2 regions of the Nostoc sp. UIC 10630 genome follow, and region 2 is predicted to be linked to the other one. Evidence: riboswitches for the same ligand, from Rfam matches in the RefSeq annotation. Region 2 holds a riboswitch; the other holds the start of a gene.

Region 1 (5,400 bases), on a different contig from region 2:
GATTTACCCCAATTAATTAGCCATATAAATCAGCATCAAATTATTTCCATTATGTCTCGAATTAATTACCATGAGGCTATAGAGTATCTAATTGAAGCTATCAAAACTATCTCAAGCCAGGGTAAACCTACCGTATTTGGTCGCATTGATAAATTGATGCGTCAACGTTGTGCTAAGTATCAAGGATATTTATCTATTTCTACAGATGATGGCAAGAAATTTAAAAGTTTTAGCCAGTTTATTGATGTTGCTGTCAAGGATGGCAAAGTCAGAAAGCAAAATCAGGAGTTATTTTTAACTGATTTAGATACACTGGCTGCCTAATATAACTTTGAAAAACCCAGTTGAATAGAAAACTGGGTTTTAGTAAGACACCGCAATTTGCGGTTTTTTCATGTCTGAAGATAATCACACTTGTCAAATTTCCCAACAGTCAATTTCTGCAAGAAGACACAAGATAAAATGCACAAACTTCTAATATTCCATAATGAAAAACTTCTGCGACAAGCACTTACCCACCGTTCTTACGTTCATGAAAACCCCGGAGAAGGCGAACACAATGAACGGCTAGAATTTCTCGGTGATGCTTTGCTGAATTTCTTAAGTGGTGAGTATCTATATAGTTGTCACCCAGAAATGGGAGAAGATGAATTAACACGGCGGCGTTCGGCGTTGGTAGATGAGAAACAATTAGCAAAGTTCGCCGAGGAGGTAGGTTTAGACTTTAGGATGCGGTTAGGAAAAGGCGCAATTCGAGATGGAGGCTACCAAAACCCTAATTTACTTAGTAGCACTTTTGAAGCAGTTCTTGGCGCTTACTATTTGGATAATGATTCCAATATTGAAGCAGTTCGCGCAATTATAGAACCACTATTTGATTCTGTAGATCCTAAGCACATAGTTGTGTCTCGTTCTAATGTAGACTCAAAAAATCGCTTTCAAGAATGGGTGCAACGCAACGTTACCCCCACTCCTCCTAAATATTTCACAGAACAAATAGGTGGCCCTTCTCATGCACCAGAATTCATAGCCAAAGTATTGGTAGATGAAAAAATTTATGGCGAAGGTAAGGGACGCAATAAGAAAGAAGCAGAGAAAGCTGCTGCTGAGGATGCGCTAACTAAGTTGAAAAAACAAGGATTGTTGTAAAAATGTTTTTTGATTTCACGCAGAGGTGTAGACAAAAATTTTAGGTCTTGGCGCGAAATCAACTCTCTATTTGTAAGGGCAAAATTACAGTGAAAGTAGAACCAACTCCCACCTCAGAAACTAAGTTAATTTGACCTTGTAGTAATTTTACTAACCGCGAAACGATCGCTAACCCTAATCCTGTACTATCAGGAAGATAGGGACGATCGCTAAAACTGACGCGAAAGTAGGGTTCAAATATCTGGTCTTGGTTTTCTGGTGCAATACCAATTCCAGTATCAGAAACTGCGATCGCACATCTCTCGTTATCCAACACCTGACACATTATAATAATAGTCCCCGACTCTGTATAGCGAATCGCATTACTAATAAGATTTGTAATAATTTGTTGGCATTGAAAAGGATCTGTGATTAGTTCTTTGGGAGCGCGATCGCAATCTACTACGACTTTTAAATTTTTCCCAGCAGCTAGAGGTTCCAACATTTCACAGATATTATTGATTAATTCAGGCACATCTGTGGGTGCTAGTTGAAGTTTTATCTGTCCTGCTTCATAGCGCGAAAGTTCTAATACATCGTTAATTAGGTGGAGTAATTGTCTACCGTTACGTAGTACCCTCTCAATATGTTCTAAATTGGTTGAGGTGTCTTTTATCTGTGTCTTGCGTCGTTGTTGGCGTAAAAACAGATCCGAGTAACCAATAATGGAAGTTAGAGGATGTTTCAATTCGTGGGCTAGTTGCGAAAGATACTCTTGATTGGCGCTCATTAAGCGCGTAAGTTCTTCATTATGGAGCGTTAGTGATAATTGCAACTGCTGTAATTCTCGCAAGCGTTCGTCAACATAACTCTTAAAACATCGAGCGATCGCTTCGTCTATGATAGCGTCAATCAAACGCATGGAACGAATTATATCTACAGGTGTTCCCTCTAATAAATCTGCTTGTAGAGCATCAAATATTACCGTTCGCAGCAGATGATATTCTCTGGCAATTTCTGCTGGGTCAAAACCTTGTTCTGCTCGAATAGCTCCATGCTGAAAACTAGCAGTAACTATCGACTGAATATCATTATCCTGATATTTTGAAAGCACTGTTACCATTGCTTGTAAAACATCAGGGATATGATCCTTTACTGCTGTATAAGATAGGTCATCAGCACTTTCAATCCGTCTATCCTTGCGAACTGCTGTAATCCATTTATCGAGGATGGTGTCCGTTTTTTCAGCCAGTACTTGACTAAAATCCATTATGTTAAATTCAGCTAGGAGATAGATGAGCAAACTGCCATATCCAATTAGTTTAGCGATTGCAGTGGTTTTTTACCAAGTTTAGGAATTTAATTCACCTACCAAAAGAAATAGATTTTACATATTCGTTTATTTGCTGATTAACTCTCCGTATCTGAAATTTCTCAAGTATAATTTATTTTATATTAATAAATATTAAGCAAGCGGATAACAATATTAATGCTTGACTCAATTATATTATTTAGCTTTGTTTGCAAGTAATTCACTTACAACAGAGTAAAAATATAAATTTTATTTATTCCCAAAAATCAAGGAGATGCGCCGAATTGCAGTATTAAAATCAACAATATTTATCATCGAACAGATGGCTTTTACTGAGCATCAATGTTATATTGTGCATAATTTAGTATCCATTAGAGTAAGTCAGCCTAATTCAGCGTGTCACAGTGCATAACGCTGGAGCGGAGGAACCAAATTGTGGGGCGTATCTCATAGAAAGTGAAGAGTTAAAAGTGAGAAGTGAAGAGTTAACTCAGCACGGGCTAAACGCCCCGCTACCGCTAACAGCACTCGATACTCAGCACTCTAAAAAGAAGGGCATCTCTCAGCCCTAGCCCGTCAGCTAACTTCGTAGGCATTGGGAGGAGACTGAAGAGACGGCATTTTTATAATGTTCCGATCTAATCGGTGTCCAAGGCTGGTACTGCTCGGATTCTTTGTACCTGCACTTAAATCTGTTGAGGTCGTAAATGATATTTCAACTAAATCTGGCTGCGATCGCAGCGATCGCAACACAAGCTGCCTGGAAAAAGACAAAACCTGTCGTCCTCAGAGATGTGTTTATTTTACCAGTATTGGGCTTCTTGGGAATAATTGTGCTGTGGTGGATTATTGCACTTGCCAACCATGAATTAATGCCCACTCCACCAGAAGCGCTCATTGCTAATCTAGACTACATCTTAAATCCCTTCTACCAAAGAGGCCCAGGTAACTTGGGAATTGGTTGGTTGTTGATCGCAAGTCTGCGCCGGGTATTACTGGGTTTTTTGTTAGGAGCGGTAGTAGCGATTCCTGTGGGGTTTTTAATTGGGATGTCTAGACCGGCAATGCTAGCGCTTAATCCGATCATTCAAATTTTTAAACCCGTATCACCCTTAGCTTGGCTTCCTATCGCCTTAGCAATTTTCAATTTAGCAGATCCTTCAGCCATTTTTGTCATTTTCATTACCTCCTTATGGCCGACAATTATTAATACCGCTTTAGGAGTTTCTAGCGTTCCCAAAGATTATTTAGATGTGGCACAAGTGCTAGAAATGCCCCGTTGGAGACGGATTACCAAAATAATTTGGCCTGCAAGTTTACCATATATTTTTACAGGTTTACGGATTAGTTTAGGTATAGCTTGGCTAGTAATCGTTGCTGTGGAAATGCTTACAGGTGGTATTGGTATCGGCTTTTTCGTCTGGGATGAATGGAGTCGTTTAAACCTGAGTTCAGTCTTTTTAGCTGTGTTCATAATTGGCTTAACTGGGTTAGTTTTGGATTACGCCGTGGGCAAACTCGAAGAATTAGTAACCCATCGCCCAAAAACTTCCAACTAACAAAATTTGACTGCGATCAAAACAGCAAGATGTAACCAGACTCTGCGCTTCTGCGTGAGCAATTCATCACAAATGGAGCTATAAAAATGGGTGATATAAACTGGACTCGACGAGATTTTATTAAGGGAATAGGAGCAACCACAACTGGGATAGCGCTGTCCTCCTGTGGAATTTCAGGAGATAGATCGGCCAAAGGGCTAACAGAAGAAGCCTTGGCTGTACAACCAGTAGTTAGATCGCAAGACCTAGAAAAATCCGATCTCACCATTGGTTACGTTCCCGTTAATGATTGTGCGCCATTTGCGATCGCCTGGAAAAAAGGCTTCTTCCGCAAATATGGTTTGAACGTCACACTCAACCGCGAGGCTAGCTGGGCCACCTCCCGCGATGGTTTAATTTTTGGTCGCCTAGATGCTTCACCCGTAGTATCTGGTGCTGTCACCAACGCCAGAATTGGTGCAGAAGGCGCACGTCACGCCCCCTTGTGTGCAGCAATGACCATTCACCGCCACGGTAACGCCATGACGATGAACAAAGCCATGTGGGATTTTGGGCTGCGCCCGTGGTATGAGTATCAAGAAAAATATGGCGATGGTGCTTTAGAAGCCTTTGGGCGCGATTTCCGAGGTTACTTTGACAAACAACCGCCAGAAAACAGAGTTTGGGCAGTAGTATTAAGTTCCTCCATTTACGAATACTTTATCCGTTACTTATCCGCCGCCGCAGGGGTTGATCCGCTTAAAGAGTTCCGCGTCATCATCGTACCGCCACCCCAAATGGTGACAAACGTGCGGATTGGTGCAATGCAAGCTTACATGGTTGCAGAACCCTGGAATACAAGGGCAATAACAGGTAACGAAAACATTGGCTTTACCTTTGCACAAGGCAAAGAAGTCTGGTTAGGACACCCAGATAGACTTTTAGGAGTGATGGAATCTTTCATCGATAAATATCCCAAAACCTATCGTTCTCTAGTTAAGGCAATGATTGAAGCTTGCCAATATTGCAGCAAAGCAGAAAACCGCCAAGAAGTTGCTGAACTGCTTACAGAACGTTCCTTTACAGGTGCAAGACCCAAAAAGAAAGATGCCCCAATTGCGAAGTTTACCAGTCCCGGAATTCTCGGAAACTATAACTATGGCGGCTTTGATGGCAAAGACCGCACCATTAAAGCCGATGATACTACGATTTTCTTCGATATTCCTGACAACCTTCCGAAACAGCCAGGAGAACACTCAACATTCTTGTGGCGATCGAGAAGTATCTGGTTGATGACACAAGCAGCACGGTGGGGACAAATTAAGGAATTCCCCAAAAATGCTGAGAAACTAGCCGGACAAGGCTGGAGAACAGATTTATATCGGGAGATAGCATCTGAAATGGGCATCGAGTGTCCCAAGG
Region 2 (14,284 bases):
GGCAACCGCGCCTTTGTGTTTAACGCAGACGGTAAGATTGTTGGGCAGGCATACAAAGAACTAACTCAGTATTATCCTCAGCCCGGTTGGTTAGAACATGACCCTCAACAAATCTGGGAAGATACCTGTTGGGTGATAGAAACCGCCATTAAGAATGCCCAGATTACTCCATCAACGATCGCAGCATTGGGACTAACTGTCCAGCGTGAGACCTGCTTGATTTGGGACAAAACTACTGGTAAACCACTCCATAGAGCGATCGTTTGGCAAGATCGTCGCACTGCTCCCCTTTGTCACGAGTTAAAAGAGCAAGGCTATGCTGATGAAATTTACGATCGCACTGGATTAATCATTGATGCCTATTTCTCTGCTACCAAACTTAGGTGGCTATTAGATAAGTTTACAGACGTTGACCTAAACAATGTTTTAGCAGGTACTATTGATACCTGGGTGCTGTGGAATCTTACAGGTGGAAAAGTCCATGCTACTGACCACAGCAACGCCAGCCGGACAATGTTGATGAATCTCAAAACCTGTGATTGGGATGAGAATTTACTAAATCTGTTTCAAATTCCGGCTCATATTTTGCCCCAGATTCAGCCTAGTTTAGGAGTATTTGGAGTTACTGATGCGGCTTTGTTGGGTGCTGAAATTCCGATTACTGCGATCTTGGGGGATCAACAAGCAGCTCTATTTGGTCATGGTTGCGATCGCCCCGGTTTGATGAAATGTACTTACGGAACTGGTAGCTTTTTGGTAGCTCACACAGGCAATCGAATTGTGCGCTCGCACCATCAACTTATTTCTACGGTGGCATGGACACAATCAAATCCAAGTGGAGCATTGGATATAGGCTATGCCTTAGAAGGTAGTATGTTTACTAGTGGAGCTTGTATTCAATGGTTGCGCGATCGCCTCAAGCTAATTAGAACTGCTGCTGAAAGTGAAACGATGGCAAATCAGGTGACAGATAATGGCGGAGTCTACTTTGTGCCTGCATTTAGTGGACTGGGCGCACCATATTGGGATATGAGTGCTAGGGGAGCTTTTTTCGGCATTACCGCCAGTGTCCAACCAGAGCATCTAGTACGCGCCGTGTTGGAAGCGATCGCGTATCAAGTTTTGGAAGTAGTACAGGCAATTAATTCATCTAGCAGTACTCCAGTTGGTCGATTAACCGTAGATGGTGGTGCTTGCGAAAATAATTTTTTGATGCAATTTCAGGCTGATGTATTAGGTATTCCAGTTGAACGTCCGATAATGCGCGATACGACCGTTCAGGGTGCAGCATTTGCAGCAGGTTTAGCTATAGAATTTTGGGAGAGCTACGAAGCGCTGGTGCAGCAACGGCAAATTGAGCGTGTGTTTGAACCGAGGAGCGATAGGCCATTATCTAACTTTGATACTTGGCAAAAAGCAGTGAAACGCACTCTGGCTTGGGAGGAGTAAATGCTTACTGCTCAGGCAAAACTTCAACTGAATGGTTACTAAAATTTTGTTCCAGATAACGTGGATCGCGCACTCCTAGGTGCAAAACTAGTGCTGTAACTAATCCACCTATAGCTGCCACCAAGAAGGCAGTTCTATAGTCAATATTATCCACTATCCATCCACCTAAAAGGGGAGCAAGCATTGTGGCAGGGGCAACAAGGGTATTACCAAGACCAATATAGGCTGGTCGTTGACGCTGATTACCAAACTCTAAGGTCATTACCGCAGCAATATTTTGCAGAGCGCTCATACCTATTCCCGCTCCTATAAATACCAAGTAAAAACAGTTTATATTTGTTGCTAGCCCAGCTAGAACCGAACTGAAAGCACAAACAACAGAACCAACTTCCAAGACCAACTTGTTACCCCAGCGATCGCCTACCCAACCCAAAACCAATCCAGCAATAGTTTGCGTTCCCATCAGCACGCCAGTAATTAATCCAATAGATGCTTCTCCCATACCTTGATGGTGTACGGCATAGAGGGTATAGAAGGGAAGTGGCATTAAGGCTAATTGTGAAAGCATACGTGCGACCACAAAGTAACGGAAATTCTTATCGCACCGGAGAATCACATTAAGACTGGCCCAAAATTCACGTCTAGTTTCAATAGTCGATAATGATTTGTTTACTGGCTCTCGCGTCCTAGACATAAAAAACCAAGATAGAGCCATCGCAAGGCTGGCACACAAAAAACAGAGAACAAAGTTAAATGGCTGGGCAATTTGCTTGAGCAGTAAACCAGCACTCAAAGCACCAATAATACTCATTAGATTAGCAGCCGCAGCTAAAGCACCGTAAAAAATGCCAAGCCTTCCCGATGGAACAATTTTAGCAACCATACTTTGCCAAGCAGGAGCGCTAAATCCGCTACCTAGTCCCTGCCAAATGAGGATGGCGAATGTCAAATATAAGATAGTTTGGTGATTGAGTTGTAGCTCTAACAAAGCAACCAGTGCTAATCCTAAAAAAGGAAGTTTCTGGTGAATTGTCAACCACATTACAGTTGGTTTGTAATACTGTAATCGAGCTATTCTATCAGCTGTTAATAGCTGAGGTAGTTGCCAACCTAAACGCGGAATAGCTGGGATCAGACCAATGAGCAATGCAGAATTGGTTAAACCACTAACAAATAGAGGAATAATCGTGATATAAGAGGCAAAACCAGCTCCTAAACCAAAAAATGCACTTTCAACAACATTGACCGTTAAGTTATGACGAAGGTCTTTTTGAATTTTAGAGTTAGGCATTTTTATAGATACTGCAAGTGTAGGTAAGTTTTTATTCCATACCAAAATCCGGCTTGAAAAATCCGCATTTAGAATGTTAAAAATTGGGAAAATAAAGCTATGAAAAATCTATCTCTCAGTTGAAAGAGCGACAAATACCTGTGTTATTTATTACTGTTTTAATTTAGATTCTTTCGGTTATTGTTTCTCTAAAATAGAATAAATACTTTTAAGGTTTCTAGTTTTTTACTCACGGGTTATTTTGGTAAACTGGGACAGTATTTTAAACAGGTTTATGTTCTTTTCTTAAGCGCTTAGTAAGTGCTAAGTACCGAACAAAAATCTGAGTTCCATAGATTGTTCCCAGATGCCGCACTTAAATCATCAATTGGAAAATATTTTTGTAAAAAATCTCAAATTATGAATCTGCAAGGTTTTTGGCAATTTACACTCCAACAATTTGGAACAAATACTGTAAACCGCGATTGTACTGAGAGATAGCAAGAATAAGTCAGGTATTCTCCAGGTGTATTTAGCAGTAAGATCAGGACAAAGTAGAACTTGGAAACAGCTCGTCAAAGCGTTGAATAGCAAGCTTGGTAAGCTGAAAGCCTTGCATAAAGAAGGCTTTTGGGAATTATTCCTGGTGAAGATGAAGAATACGCCAAGTTGAGGTGGTATTCATACGTGCGATCGCAGAAGATAGAAAGCGATAAAATACTGGTGTAAAGCCCAAGTAGGGGAAGAAAGCGTGACTTGTTAATGCCAAGTCTGCGGAGTTTTTCAGTCGGTAATTATCTAATTTTTTACCACCTTATAAATTAAAGGGTTGAAACCATCCGTTTTCCGCATAGGACAAGAGATATTTAAAGCCTTTTTGAAGATCCTTCAGAAGGTGCAGAGTAAACAGTTGCGAGTCAGAGTTCCCCAGAACTATTGCGTGGTAAGTTTGATTTGGGGTGTAAATTCCCATCTTGAACTTTGATAACTGATAGCTGTTTTAAAATACTACTGACATCTAAGGATACTCCCCGCATGATTACTAAACCTAAGATTTTCATTGATGGCGAATCAGGAACCACAGGCTTACAAATTTATTCACGTCTCAATCAACGGGATGATATCGAGTTAGTTAGCATTGAGGCATCTAAACGTAAAGATGCAAGTGAGCGAGCTAAACTAATTAATGCCGTCGATGTTGTTATTCTCTGCCTACCTGATGATGCAGCCCGCGAAGCTGTTAGCTTAGTAAGTAGTACTACGGTTAAAATCCTTGATGCTAGTAGTGCCCATCGGACAGCTAATGGCTGGATATATGGGTTCCCCGAACTCAATCCAGGACAGCGAGAGAAAATCGCCAGCGCTCAGTTTGTCAGCAATCCAGGCTGTTATCCCACAGGATTTTTAGCCTGTATCCGTCCGTTGATTGCTAAGGGACTTTTAAAAAGTAATTTTCCCATCACCGTGAATGCAGTATCAGGTTACTCTGGTGGCGGAAAGAATCTTATCAAACAATACCATACCTTCCATGAACAGCAAGCCGGGGGCGAGTCACTATATCCTTATGGAATCTACGGTTTGCAGTTTGGACATAAGCATGTCAAGGAAATGCATTATTATTCAGGGTTAGCATCGCCGCCACTATTTGTACCTTCAGTAGGGGATTTTGAGCAAGGGATGCTAGTTCAAGTGCCTTTGCCGTTAGGAACTTTGGATAATCCACCATCAGGTGAGGTAATCTATGAAGCGATCGCTGATTACTACCAAGGTGAAAAATTTGTGCAGGTTGCTCCATTCCAAGATTCTACTCTGCTGCGAGACGGAATATTTTTGGATGCGATGTCTACGACGGGCTACGCCTACGCAGTGAACGGCACTAATATTGTTCAGGTTTTTGTATTCGCCAATGACACCACCAAAGAAGCATTGCTAGTTGCTCGTCTCGACAACTTGGGCAAAGGCGCATCAGGAGCTGCAATCCAAAACCTAAACATCATGCTGGGCTTTCCAGAAGAATTGGGATTGTGATGAAAAAGCATTAGGGAATGGGGAAGAAGCAGGGGAGCAGGGGGAAATTATTGAACAAGTCTCTTCCTTGTCTCCCTTGCCTCTTCTCAATGCCCAATTCCCAATTCCCAATGCCCATTATTTTGATTCTTCTTTGAGTGCCTCAAGTAATTCAATTACATGATGCTCAAAGCCTCTATTTCGATCTTGAACTGACTCAATTAAAGGTTTGTCAAAAAGATTAATGACAGTATTACCTAATTGAATACCTAAAGGTTTTAAATGCCCACCGTCTAAAGTTTCGAGAAATTTTTGAGGTGGTCTTTTCAAAATATCAGTAAACCATTCACAGGTTAACTTAGCAATCTTATCAGACTTAAAACAGACTAAACCCATGATATTAAATAACCCACTATCCTTGATTAAATTCTTGGTTTCTTCAGGGTTTGGTTTTACACCCAAACCAAGATTATCGATGATATCGGCTAAAAATTGAGGGCGAATTGCACTGGCTGTATCGCTAATATCAGGTGCTAAGAGGATAGAAACTTGCCCTCTAATAAAGACACTATTAATTTTAATTTCCCGACCTATGTAACTATAAATTAGTTTCTGATCTTCTATAATTTTTCGTTTAAGTTCCTCGACGAGAATGTTAATATCTTTAATTACACTTTCTATTTGGGACTTATCTGAAGTATGAGATAGCAGATTCCGAATAAAAGGTTCTCTTTTTTGAATATCATCTGGCAGAGCGGTAAATCCTTCTAACAGGGAAATATATTTACAGCCAAGGCTATGTCCAATCCAAGAAAAGTTTTTATCATCTAGATAGGCTTCATAATCATATCCCTCAACACTTGCCATCCTCACAAGCTCTGGCAAAATCTCATACTGCTCTCTCATCAAAAAACCAGCTTCTACATAATGGTTAAAAGTAAAATTAAACGGCAGAAGAATAATCGTGTATCCCTGATTAAATAAAGACTGAAGTAGATAGCGATAAAAAAGCATGGGGCCAAATGTACCAAAGAAAGCCCCTGCAATAAATTGAATTACTCCTTTAGGCTGTGGATGCAGAGCAACCCAACTGTGAGAAACGGGTTTAAATCTCAGTTTTAAATTTGTATTAACCATGACTTAGCAACGAGTTCATCTCATTTTGGTACGTGTATAGTTAATCTCCAAACTGATGTTGCTGCTTTTCGGATTCTTTAAAAAATATTTTCCCAAAACTGAGATACTCGGTTCAATAACATAGTAAACGTTTGTAGCTCTCAAAGCATTTATGAAAGAGAGATATTTCAATGATTTAATAAACTTTACTTATATAACTTCAAATACTTGATATCTTCACAGCCAGTATAAATACTGCTATTGTCCATTTCAATTGGCTGGAAGTCAAGCAGCCATCTAAATTTATTCTGGGATGAAAAATTGGTATTCCTTTTAATAGATAATAAAATTTTATACATAGTTTTATTAAATACTAAAGCCCCAAAAATCCGTAAATACCTATATTTGGAGATGTAAGAAAATGGTTTTACTTAAGATATATAAGACTTTTCTGATAATAGCTACAGTTACACTTGTTGCAGTATTGACAGCTTCAGGGTTTGCTAAGACGCTACCAACGCAGTGTAATAATTTTTATTACCGATGGGTTGCGACCTAGCAAAGTTAATGATGATGAAACTCCTAATCTTCATGAAATTCGCCAACAGGGTTTAAGTTTTGTCAATAGTCATTCGTTGTTTCCTACTTTTACTACCGCTAATGCTTCTGCGATCGCAACTGGACATTATCTCGGTGATACTGGTAATTTTAGCAATACAATTAATGTTGGCTTTTCTGTCAAAAGCGCCAGTAACAACCCCGTTCTTTTTTTAGAAAAAATGCTGTTTTGGGGGAAATTAGCCAACACTTTGATGGTAATTACTTAAACGAAGAAAGCCTATTTAGATGCTGCACATGAAGCTGGGTTTAGTACTGCCGCCGTTGGCAGGATTGGGACAGTATTAATTCAAGATATTACTCAAAGACCTGGTAAATCCACAATTATAATTGATGATGCCACCGGGTCTCTAAGCTGATGTGGCTATTACCTTAGCTAAGATTTTAAATTTGAATATTCCCCATCAAGAAGAACTTATAGGTCTTGTTTCAATACGGTTCGGATAAGCATTTTTCACTTTCCTTGTGGTCTGGGTAAAGGGTAAGGGGTAAAGGGGAAAGGATGTATTTAAAACCTTTACCCTTTAACCGAACCGTATTGGGTCGTGTTTTACATGAATCTTTGGTCAAAGGAGTCAAAAAAGTTACTTTTAAAGCTAATACTTTGACATCCCAACCAAGTACTAATGGATTAAAAACGATCCTGAAGTATCAAACTGTTGGCTCAACTCGATATTTTGACGTTGGAGGTTTTCCTCTTGGACGCTTGGTTTAGCAAAATAGTACGCCATTGCTATATTTAACTCTTTGAAACTCTCAAAATTATTTCATTCCCAGAAACTAAAGAAAATGTAGCAATCAACATCAGTAAGTGTCTTCTTGAGAGCTTCTCAACAACACTAACTTTCCCCTACAGTCTGATTCTTCAAAGCTAGTTACAACGCGCTTTGAAGTGATTAGCATCACCATTTTTTTGTTCATACTGTTGACATAGTTGATGACTAAAGGTTATAAAAATTTAAAGAAAAATAAATCAGTCTGCCTAATCCACTATATTCCCAACAAACATTTGTAAAGGGTAAACCGGAGCGGAGGAACCAAACCTGGGGCGTATTTTGAAGAAAGTTAGTAGTTAATAGTGAGGAGTTAAAAGTTACTAAACTCATAACTCATAACTTTCTTAAGAAGGACATCTCTCAGTCCTAGCCCGTCAGCTAACTTCGTCGGCATTGAGAAGAGACTGAACGAGCAGCATTCTTAACAAGTAATGCCTTGTTCTCGTCAGTGTCCTTTGGCTGGTAACTTTGCGGTTCGTTGTGCCTGCCCTCGACCTTGAGAGAGGATAATAATATCTTGATTTCTGGCGTTTGAGGCAGGATTATTTACCTTGAGGTGAAAATCAGCTATGTTCCAGAATAAGAAACATCGCATTGCCCTAATTTCTGTTGATGGCGACCCGGCCGTTGAAATTGGTCAAGAAGAAGCTGGGGGTCAAAATGTTTATGTGCGTCAAGTAGGTTATGCCTTAGCCCAGCAAGGTTGGCAAGTGGATATGTTCACTCGTCGTAGTAATCCTGAACAATCTGCGATCGCTCAACATAGTCCAAACTGTCGTACTATTCGGTTAAAAGCTGGCCCAGCTGAGTTTATCGGGCGAGATAACTTGTTTGGCCATTTACCTGAATTCATCGAAGAATTCCAGAAATTTCAGCAGCGCCAAGGGTTTCATTACTCCTTAATTCATACCAACTACTGGTTATCATCTTGGGTGGGTATGGAGTTGAAAAAACAGCAACCCCTGATTCAGGTACATACCTACCACTCTTTAGGAGCCGTTAAATACAGAAGTATTGGTGATGTTCCTGTAATTGCAGCCCAGCGATTGGCTGTAGAAAAAGCCTGCTTGGAAACTATAGACTGTGTAGTTGCAACCAGTCCGCAAGAACAGAAACACATGCGGGTACTCGTTTCTAGCAAAGGGAATATTGAAATGATTCCCTGTGGCACTGATACTGACAAATTTGGGGGAATTCAGCGAACTACGGCGCGAGAAAAGTTGGGAATTGCCCCAGATGCCAAAATGGTTCTCTATGTTGGTCGCTTTGACCGCCGCAAAGGTATTGAAACCTTGGTAAGAGCCGTTGCCAAGTCTAATTTAAGAGGTGAAGCTAACCTCCAGCTAGTAATTGGCGGTGGTAGCCGTCCCGGTCAGAGTGATGGAATAGAACGCGATCGCATTGCTACCATAGTGAATGAACTCGGATTAGAAAATTGTACAACCTTTGCTGGTCGCCTAGATGAAACTGTTCTCCCCTTCTACTACGCCGCTGCTGATGTCTGCGTAGTCCCCAGCCACTATGAACCTTTTGGTTTAGTTGCTATTGAGGCAATGGCTAGTCAGACACCAGTCATAGCTAGTGATGTTGGCGGGTTGCAGTTTACTGTTGTACCAGAAGTTACAGGATTACTTGCACCTCCTAAAGATGAAGTCGCTTTTGCTACTGCTATAGACCGCATTCTTACCAATCCAGCTTGGCGAGACCAGTTAGGTGAAGCGGCTCGACAACGGACAGAAATCGCCTTTAGTTGGTACAGTGTCGGATTCCGACTGACTCAACTTTACACTCGTTTGTTGGCTCAAACTGCACCCAATACCCAACTCCGAATTGCAGCTTAATTTTTACAGCTTTATGCGCGGAACTAATATCATCAGAGTTATTTTGCCGCGCACAAATAGCCAACGACAAACTACTCAACCTAGTTAATTAGGAAGTCAGAATTATGTTGCATATCGGGGATTATGCTTTGCATCAAAGAACAGGGCAAATTGGTCAAGTTTTCGGTTATGGGCATGAGGTAATGGATGGAGTGTACATAACCACCCTCAAAGTCAGAGTGAGCAAGCATAAAGGAACTCGTCGTCAAAGCAGATTTCTCGAAGATGCTTACTCCAGATGGATACTGGCAGAGGCAAAATAAGGGACTTAGAGTAAAAAAACATCTCATCTCCAGGAAGCACAACTGTGCATCCCTACAAATAATTTGGGATAATTTATTTTTTGGAAGTCCTTAAACTAATAGATTTGTTTTTCTATTAAACGCAGAAAAACAAATCTATTAGTCTATCAAGCCAACAATACTTGGTGAGGCACTTCTTAAAATCTCTTTTTGTCAATTTAATTGGCTGCGGTTTTGGCAGCATTTTGAAGATAGCGGGGAAAGTTCACTGAACTTTCCCCGCTTCAGTTTAGCTAAAGACTTTTTTTGTCACATTAACTTAATCAATAAATCAAAACAAGCATTGCCCGATTTAGGATTGCAGGCAGCGATTTGTGCGTAATAAAGCTTGTACAATTATCAAGGCGGTTTTTACTGCCAGAATACTTCTCAGGTGTAGAATTTATCGACAGCAAAATTTTTATACTTTGTACTTTCCCATCCTTCACTTGTGGCAAAAATTACCCAAGTTAGGCACTCATATCTTGCAATAGATAACTTTTACCCTTATGACTGGAGAGCAAAATCTTGGGAATAGAACTACGCAGTTTCGTATTTCTCGACAACCTGCAACCTCAACATGCAGCATATATGGGAACAGTAGCCCAAGGCTTCTTACCATTACCAGGGGATACATCACTGTGGATTGAAATCTCTCCTGGTATCGAAATTAATAAGATTACGGATATAGCTCTGAAATCTGCCTCTGTCCGTCCGGGAGTACAGGTAGTTGAACGACTATACGGACTATTGGAAGTTCATTCTAGCTCCCAAGGGGAAACGCGAGCTGCTGGTCAAGCCATTTTAGCGGCACTAGGAGTCAAAAGAGAGGAATGTCTGAAACCGCGTGTTATTTCCAGTCAGATTATCCGCAACATCGATGCTTATCAAACACAACTGATTAATCGCACGCGCCGGGGACAGCTACTACTAGCAGGACAAACACTATATGTATTAGAAGTGGAACCTGCTGCTTACGCCGCACTCGCTGCCAATGAAGCCGAGAAAGCGGCGAGGATTAACATTCTTGAAGTTCAAGCTGTAGGTAGCTTTGGACGACTTTACTTAGGTGGGCAAGAACAGGATATTCTAGCAGGTGCGGCGGGAGCTTTAACGGCCATTGAAAATGTAGCTGGCCGAGCAAATCCTCTAGGTGGTCGTCAGGAGTAAAGGAAAGAAAATGGCAAATCGAGAGCATCTAGCTTTACTCAAAGCAGGTGCAGTGACATGGATTGAGTGGAGAAAGAAAAATCCTCAGATTGAACCAGACCTCAGTGCTGCAAATCTGCAAGGGCATAACCTCAGAGGCGGAAACCTCCAGGGGGTAAATTTGAGAAAGGTAGATTTAGGTAATGCTTTACTGGTGCGAGCAAACCTCAGTGGTGCTGACCTCAGTAGTGCCAACCTCAGCAAAGCCTTTCTCATTGAAGCTAACTTGAGTGATGCTAGCTTGAGTGTTGCTAACTTGAGTGGTGCTATACTTACGCAGGCAGATTTGAGTCAGGCTAATTTGATTGGAGCCGATTTGAGTGAGGCGAATCTGAGAGGCGCTGTGATCGCTCATGCTAATCTAATTGGAACTGACCTAAGAGGCGCTAACTTGAGAGATGCCGATTTAGGTGCAGCGAAGCTAATAAGGGCAAATCTATCTTTTGCCAACCTGATTGAAGCCAACTTGATTGAGGCTGACCTCAGTGAAGCAAGTTTGTACGAAGCGGAAGTATTGGGGGCTTATCTTTATAAAACTGACTTATACAAAGCTAATTTGAATAAGGCTCGCTTCAGTGGCGCTTACCTGTTGCGGGCTAACTTAAGTGAAGCTGACTTGAGTCAAGCTGACTTGAGTTGGACTAACCTTAGAGGCGCGAATTTGGCAGGGGCAAATCTCAGAGGAGCCAACCTGAGAGGAGCCGACATGAGAGGAGCTAACCTCAGTGGCGTAAATCTTCAGGAGGCAATTATGCCTGACGCTTCAAAGCACGATTAGTTAGCAACAAAAGGTAATTGTGTTGATTATTACAAGGTTTGCGGTAAGCGTAAAGCTCAGTCACTTCAGTACTGAGATATCAGCGACGTGAGCATTCATCAAGGCAAATGAAAAATCCGGTTTCCTCCCCTTTACAAAGGGTTTGAGGCTCTATTGGGTGTAAGTCCTACTTTTTGAAGAAATCGCCGCTGTGAAAAGTCTCTTACCAGGAAATTTGCGATCGCTCTTGCACAACTCGCTGATATACTTCTTGAGTTTGCCTAGCTAATTTCGGCCAGCTAAAGCGCCGCTCTAAATCCTCATAAGCGTTATCCACTAGCCATTGTCGATAACCTGGATTTTTCAATACTTCCAAAATTCCCCAAGCTAAAGAGTCGGAATTGTTCACCCAAGTAACAATGCCTGTTTTTGTATGTTGCACTACTTCGGGAAAACCACCTGTATCGGAAACCACTACAGGCACGCGAGAAGCAAAGCTTTCTAAAGCTACAATTCCAAAGGGTTCGTAAAGACTAGGAAAAACGGCACAGTCAGCAACAGTTTGGAATTTATCTAAGTAATCATCAGAGAGAAAACCTGTAAAATAGCAATGATGCCAAATTCCCAAATCCCAGGTTTGGCGTTTGAGATGGTCAGTATTTCCACCACCAACGATGACAAATTTAACGTTACCTCCCATTTCCGAAAGGATTTTGGGTGCAGCATTAAGTAATATAGGTACACCTTTTTCGTATGTCATGCGACCGAGGTAGTAAACGATTTTCTCATTGTCTGTAGCAAATTGGCGGCGAAAATCTAGTGCATGAAAATCTACGTGATGCTGTTTCTTTTCGGCTCTGATACCGTTATAGATAACATCAATTTTGTCCCAAGGACTGTGTAATGCTCGTTCTACCTCTTGGCGCATATAGTCGCTACAAACAATAATTCGCCAAGCATTGTAAGCCAGCAAAGTTTCTTTGCCATTTATATAGCCTTGAACCTCTGTATGAATACCGTTATAGCGTCCGTATTCTGTAGCATGAATTGTGGCAATTAGTGGTATTTTAAAATTATGCTTGAGAGCGATCGCAGCATCTCCAACTAACCAATCGTGGGCATGAATTAAATCAAAGGGCCCTTCCTCCAAGATCAACTTACCACCGTGATCTCCCATACTCAAGTTGAGATTCACTACCCAGTGGAAAAAGTCGTTACTATAAGCCACAGGCACCCGATGTACCTTTACTCCTTCAACCACCTCATACATCGATGCGTGACCAAACTCCGCCGTAATCAGGTGGACTTCATGTCCTAGCTTTACCAGTTCCGGGTACAATTCCGCTACATGTCGCGCAATTCCCCCAACAATCCTTGGCGGAAACTCCCAACTCAATACCAATATCTTCATCTGTTAGACTCCCCGACACTTTACAAATATCTAAACAACTACATTTACCTAAAAATACAAGTCTGGCGAATGCAGTGAGTACTTTTACTAAATTTTTAGATTTTTTAACAGTTATTTTGTTAAAGTTTATCAAAGGTTATCAACTGTGTGCTATCGATAGGAAGCAATGTATAATACTAATTCGTAATTTAAAACACTTGAGTGCCCGTTTTGTAACTCAGGCTTTAAGAAGGGGTAACGACGCAAACAGTATGAACTCGATCGCGCCCTTGCTGTTTAGCTATATAGAGTGATTTGTCCGCAGCATTAATCAAGTCTTGCGGCGAAGTTTCGGAATTTGGCACAATGCTGGCAACACCTAGACTAACAGTAACGCGATCGCACACACTAGATTGAGCATGGGGAATGGTCAAGTCCGAGACTGCTTGTCGAATAGTTTGAGCTACAGAAATTGCTCCTTCAATCTCTGTACTAGGCAGAATCACAGCAAATTCTTCGCCGCCGTAACGAGCTACTAAATCGGCTGGACGCTTAATAACACTTTTAAGCGCACTCCCCAATTGCCGTAAACAATCATCTCCTGCTAAATGCCCGTAAGTATCGTTGTAGCGTTTAAAAAAATCGACATCGAACAAGATTAAAGACAACGGTATTTGCTCGCGTTTGAGTCGATGCCACTCATTCTCAAGATACTGATCGAATCGGCGACGATTGGCTATTTGAGTCAAACCATCTAAAGTGGCCAATCTTTGCAGTTCTTCATTGGCAGCTTGTAATTGCTGGTAGAGTACTGATTGATGAATAGCGATCGCTACCTGACTGGCTAACTGCTGCAACAAATTAACTTCAAATGCTTGCCAGTAACGAGGTGCGCTACACTGATGAGCAATGAGTAAACCCCACAGATGCTCCCCATTCAAAATCGGTACTACCATCGCAGCCTTGATTTGATAGAGTTGCAATAACTCAAAAACATCGGCTGAAAGATCAGACTCCTGAATATTATGCAGGACTGTAGGTAATCCCTGGTAATAGTAGCTAAAATCTCGTGTTCTCGAAAATGGGTGCAGTGTCTGCTCTAATCTCTGCGGGTAGTCATCACTCAGCGATTCTGCCGCGAAATAGCCATTTCCGTCAGATTCCAACTGGTAGATAGCGACGGAATCTGAACCCAAACATTCTCGAATACTGTTGACTGTTGTATTTAAAACCTCCTCCAAATTCAGTGATTGCCGAATCTGTTGAGTTACTTCAGTAATTAGCCGTTCCCCCTCTGCCTGTTGTCGCAGTAATCCTTCAGCTTGTTTGCGAGTGCTAATATCTTCTACCGAGCCAAGAATCTGTATCGGAGTGCCGCTAGCATCTCTGGCAAATACGACTTCTCGTGTATTCAGCCAAAGCCACTCCCCATTTTTATGTCGGAATCGGTATTCGGTGGAAAGAACTTCGTTGTCGCTAAGGTTGACGAAGCGACTTGGTATGTCATAGCAGAGGTGTTGGTCGTCTGGAT

Evidence for each region. Region 2 has a riboswitch for cyclic di-AMP ahead of G1O98_RS01735 (glycosyltransferase). Riboswitches for the same ligand answer to the same signal wherever they lie in the genome.
Region 1: linked by a shared signal. The riboswitch ahead of ntrB (nitrate ABC transporter permease) and the one ahead of G1O98_RS01735 (glycosyltransferase) in region 2 are both predicted to bind cyclic di-AMP.

The regions. Positions count from the first base shown of each region.
Region 1 covers NZ_JAAGOG010000058.1:14,252-19,651, reverse strand. Annotated here, with positions in the region: gene G1O98_RS15805 (NYN domain-containing protein) at 1-324, shown strand, start outside; gene rnc (ribonuclease III) at 463-1,149, shown strand; gene G1O98_RS15795 (HAMP domain-containing sensor histidine kinase) at 1,208-2,398, opposite strand; cyclic di-AMP (ydaO/yuaA leader) riboswitch at 2,814-3,050, shown strand; gene ntrB (nitrate ABC transporter permease) at 3,148-3,999, shown strand; gene G1O98_RS15785 (ABC transporter substrate-binding protein) at 4,086-5,400, shown strand, end outside.
Region 2 covers NZ_JAAGOG010000003.1:77,631-91,914, reverse strand. Annotated here, with positions in the region: gene glpK (glycerol kinase GlpK) at 1-1,449, shown strand, start outside; gene G1O98_RS01760 (MFS transporter) at 1,454-2,740, opposite strand; gene G1O98_RS40565 (hypothetical protein) at 3,357-3,488, opposite strand; gene argC (N-acetyl-gamma-glutamyl-phosphate reductase) at 3,758-4,747, shown strand; gene G1O98_RS01750 (DUF1350 family protein) at 4,865-5,863, opposite strand; gene G1O98_RS01745 (alkaline phosphatase family protein) at 6,343-6,669, shown strand; gene G1O98_RS01740 (hypothetical protein) at 6,963-7,175, shown strand; cyclic di-AMP (ydaO/yuaA leader) riboswitch at 7,430-7,644, shown strand; gene G1O98_RS01735 (glycosyltransferase) at 7,806-9,077, shown strand; gene G1O98_RS01730 (hypothetical protein) at 9,182-9,379, shown strand; gene G1O98_RS01725 (hypothetical protein) at 9,926-10,567, shown strand; gene G1O98_RS01720 (pentapeptide repeat-containing protein) at 10,578-11,384, shown strand; gene G1O98_RS01715 (glycosyltransferase family 4 protein) at 11,587-12,774, opposite strand; gene G1O98_RS01710 (PAS domain S-box protein) at 12,999-14,284, opposite strand, start outside.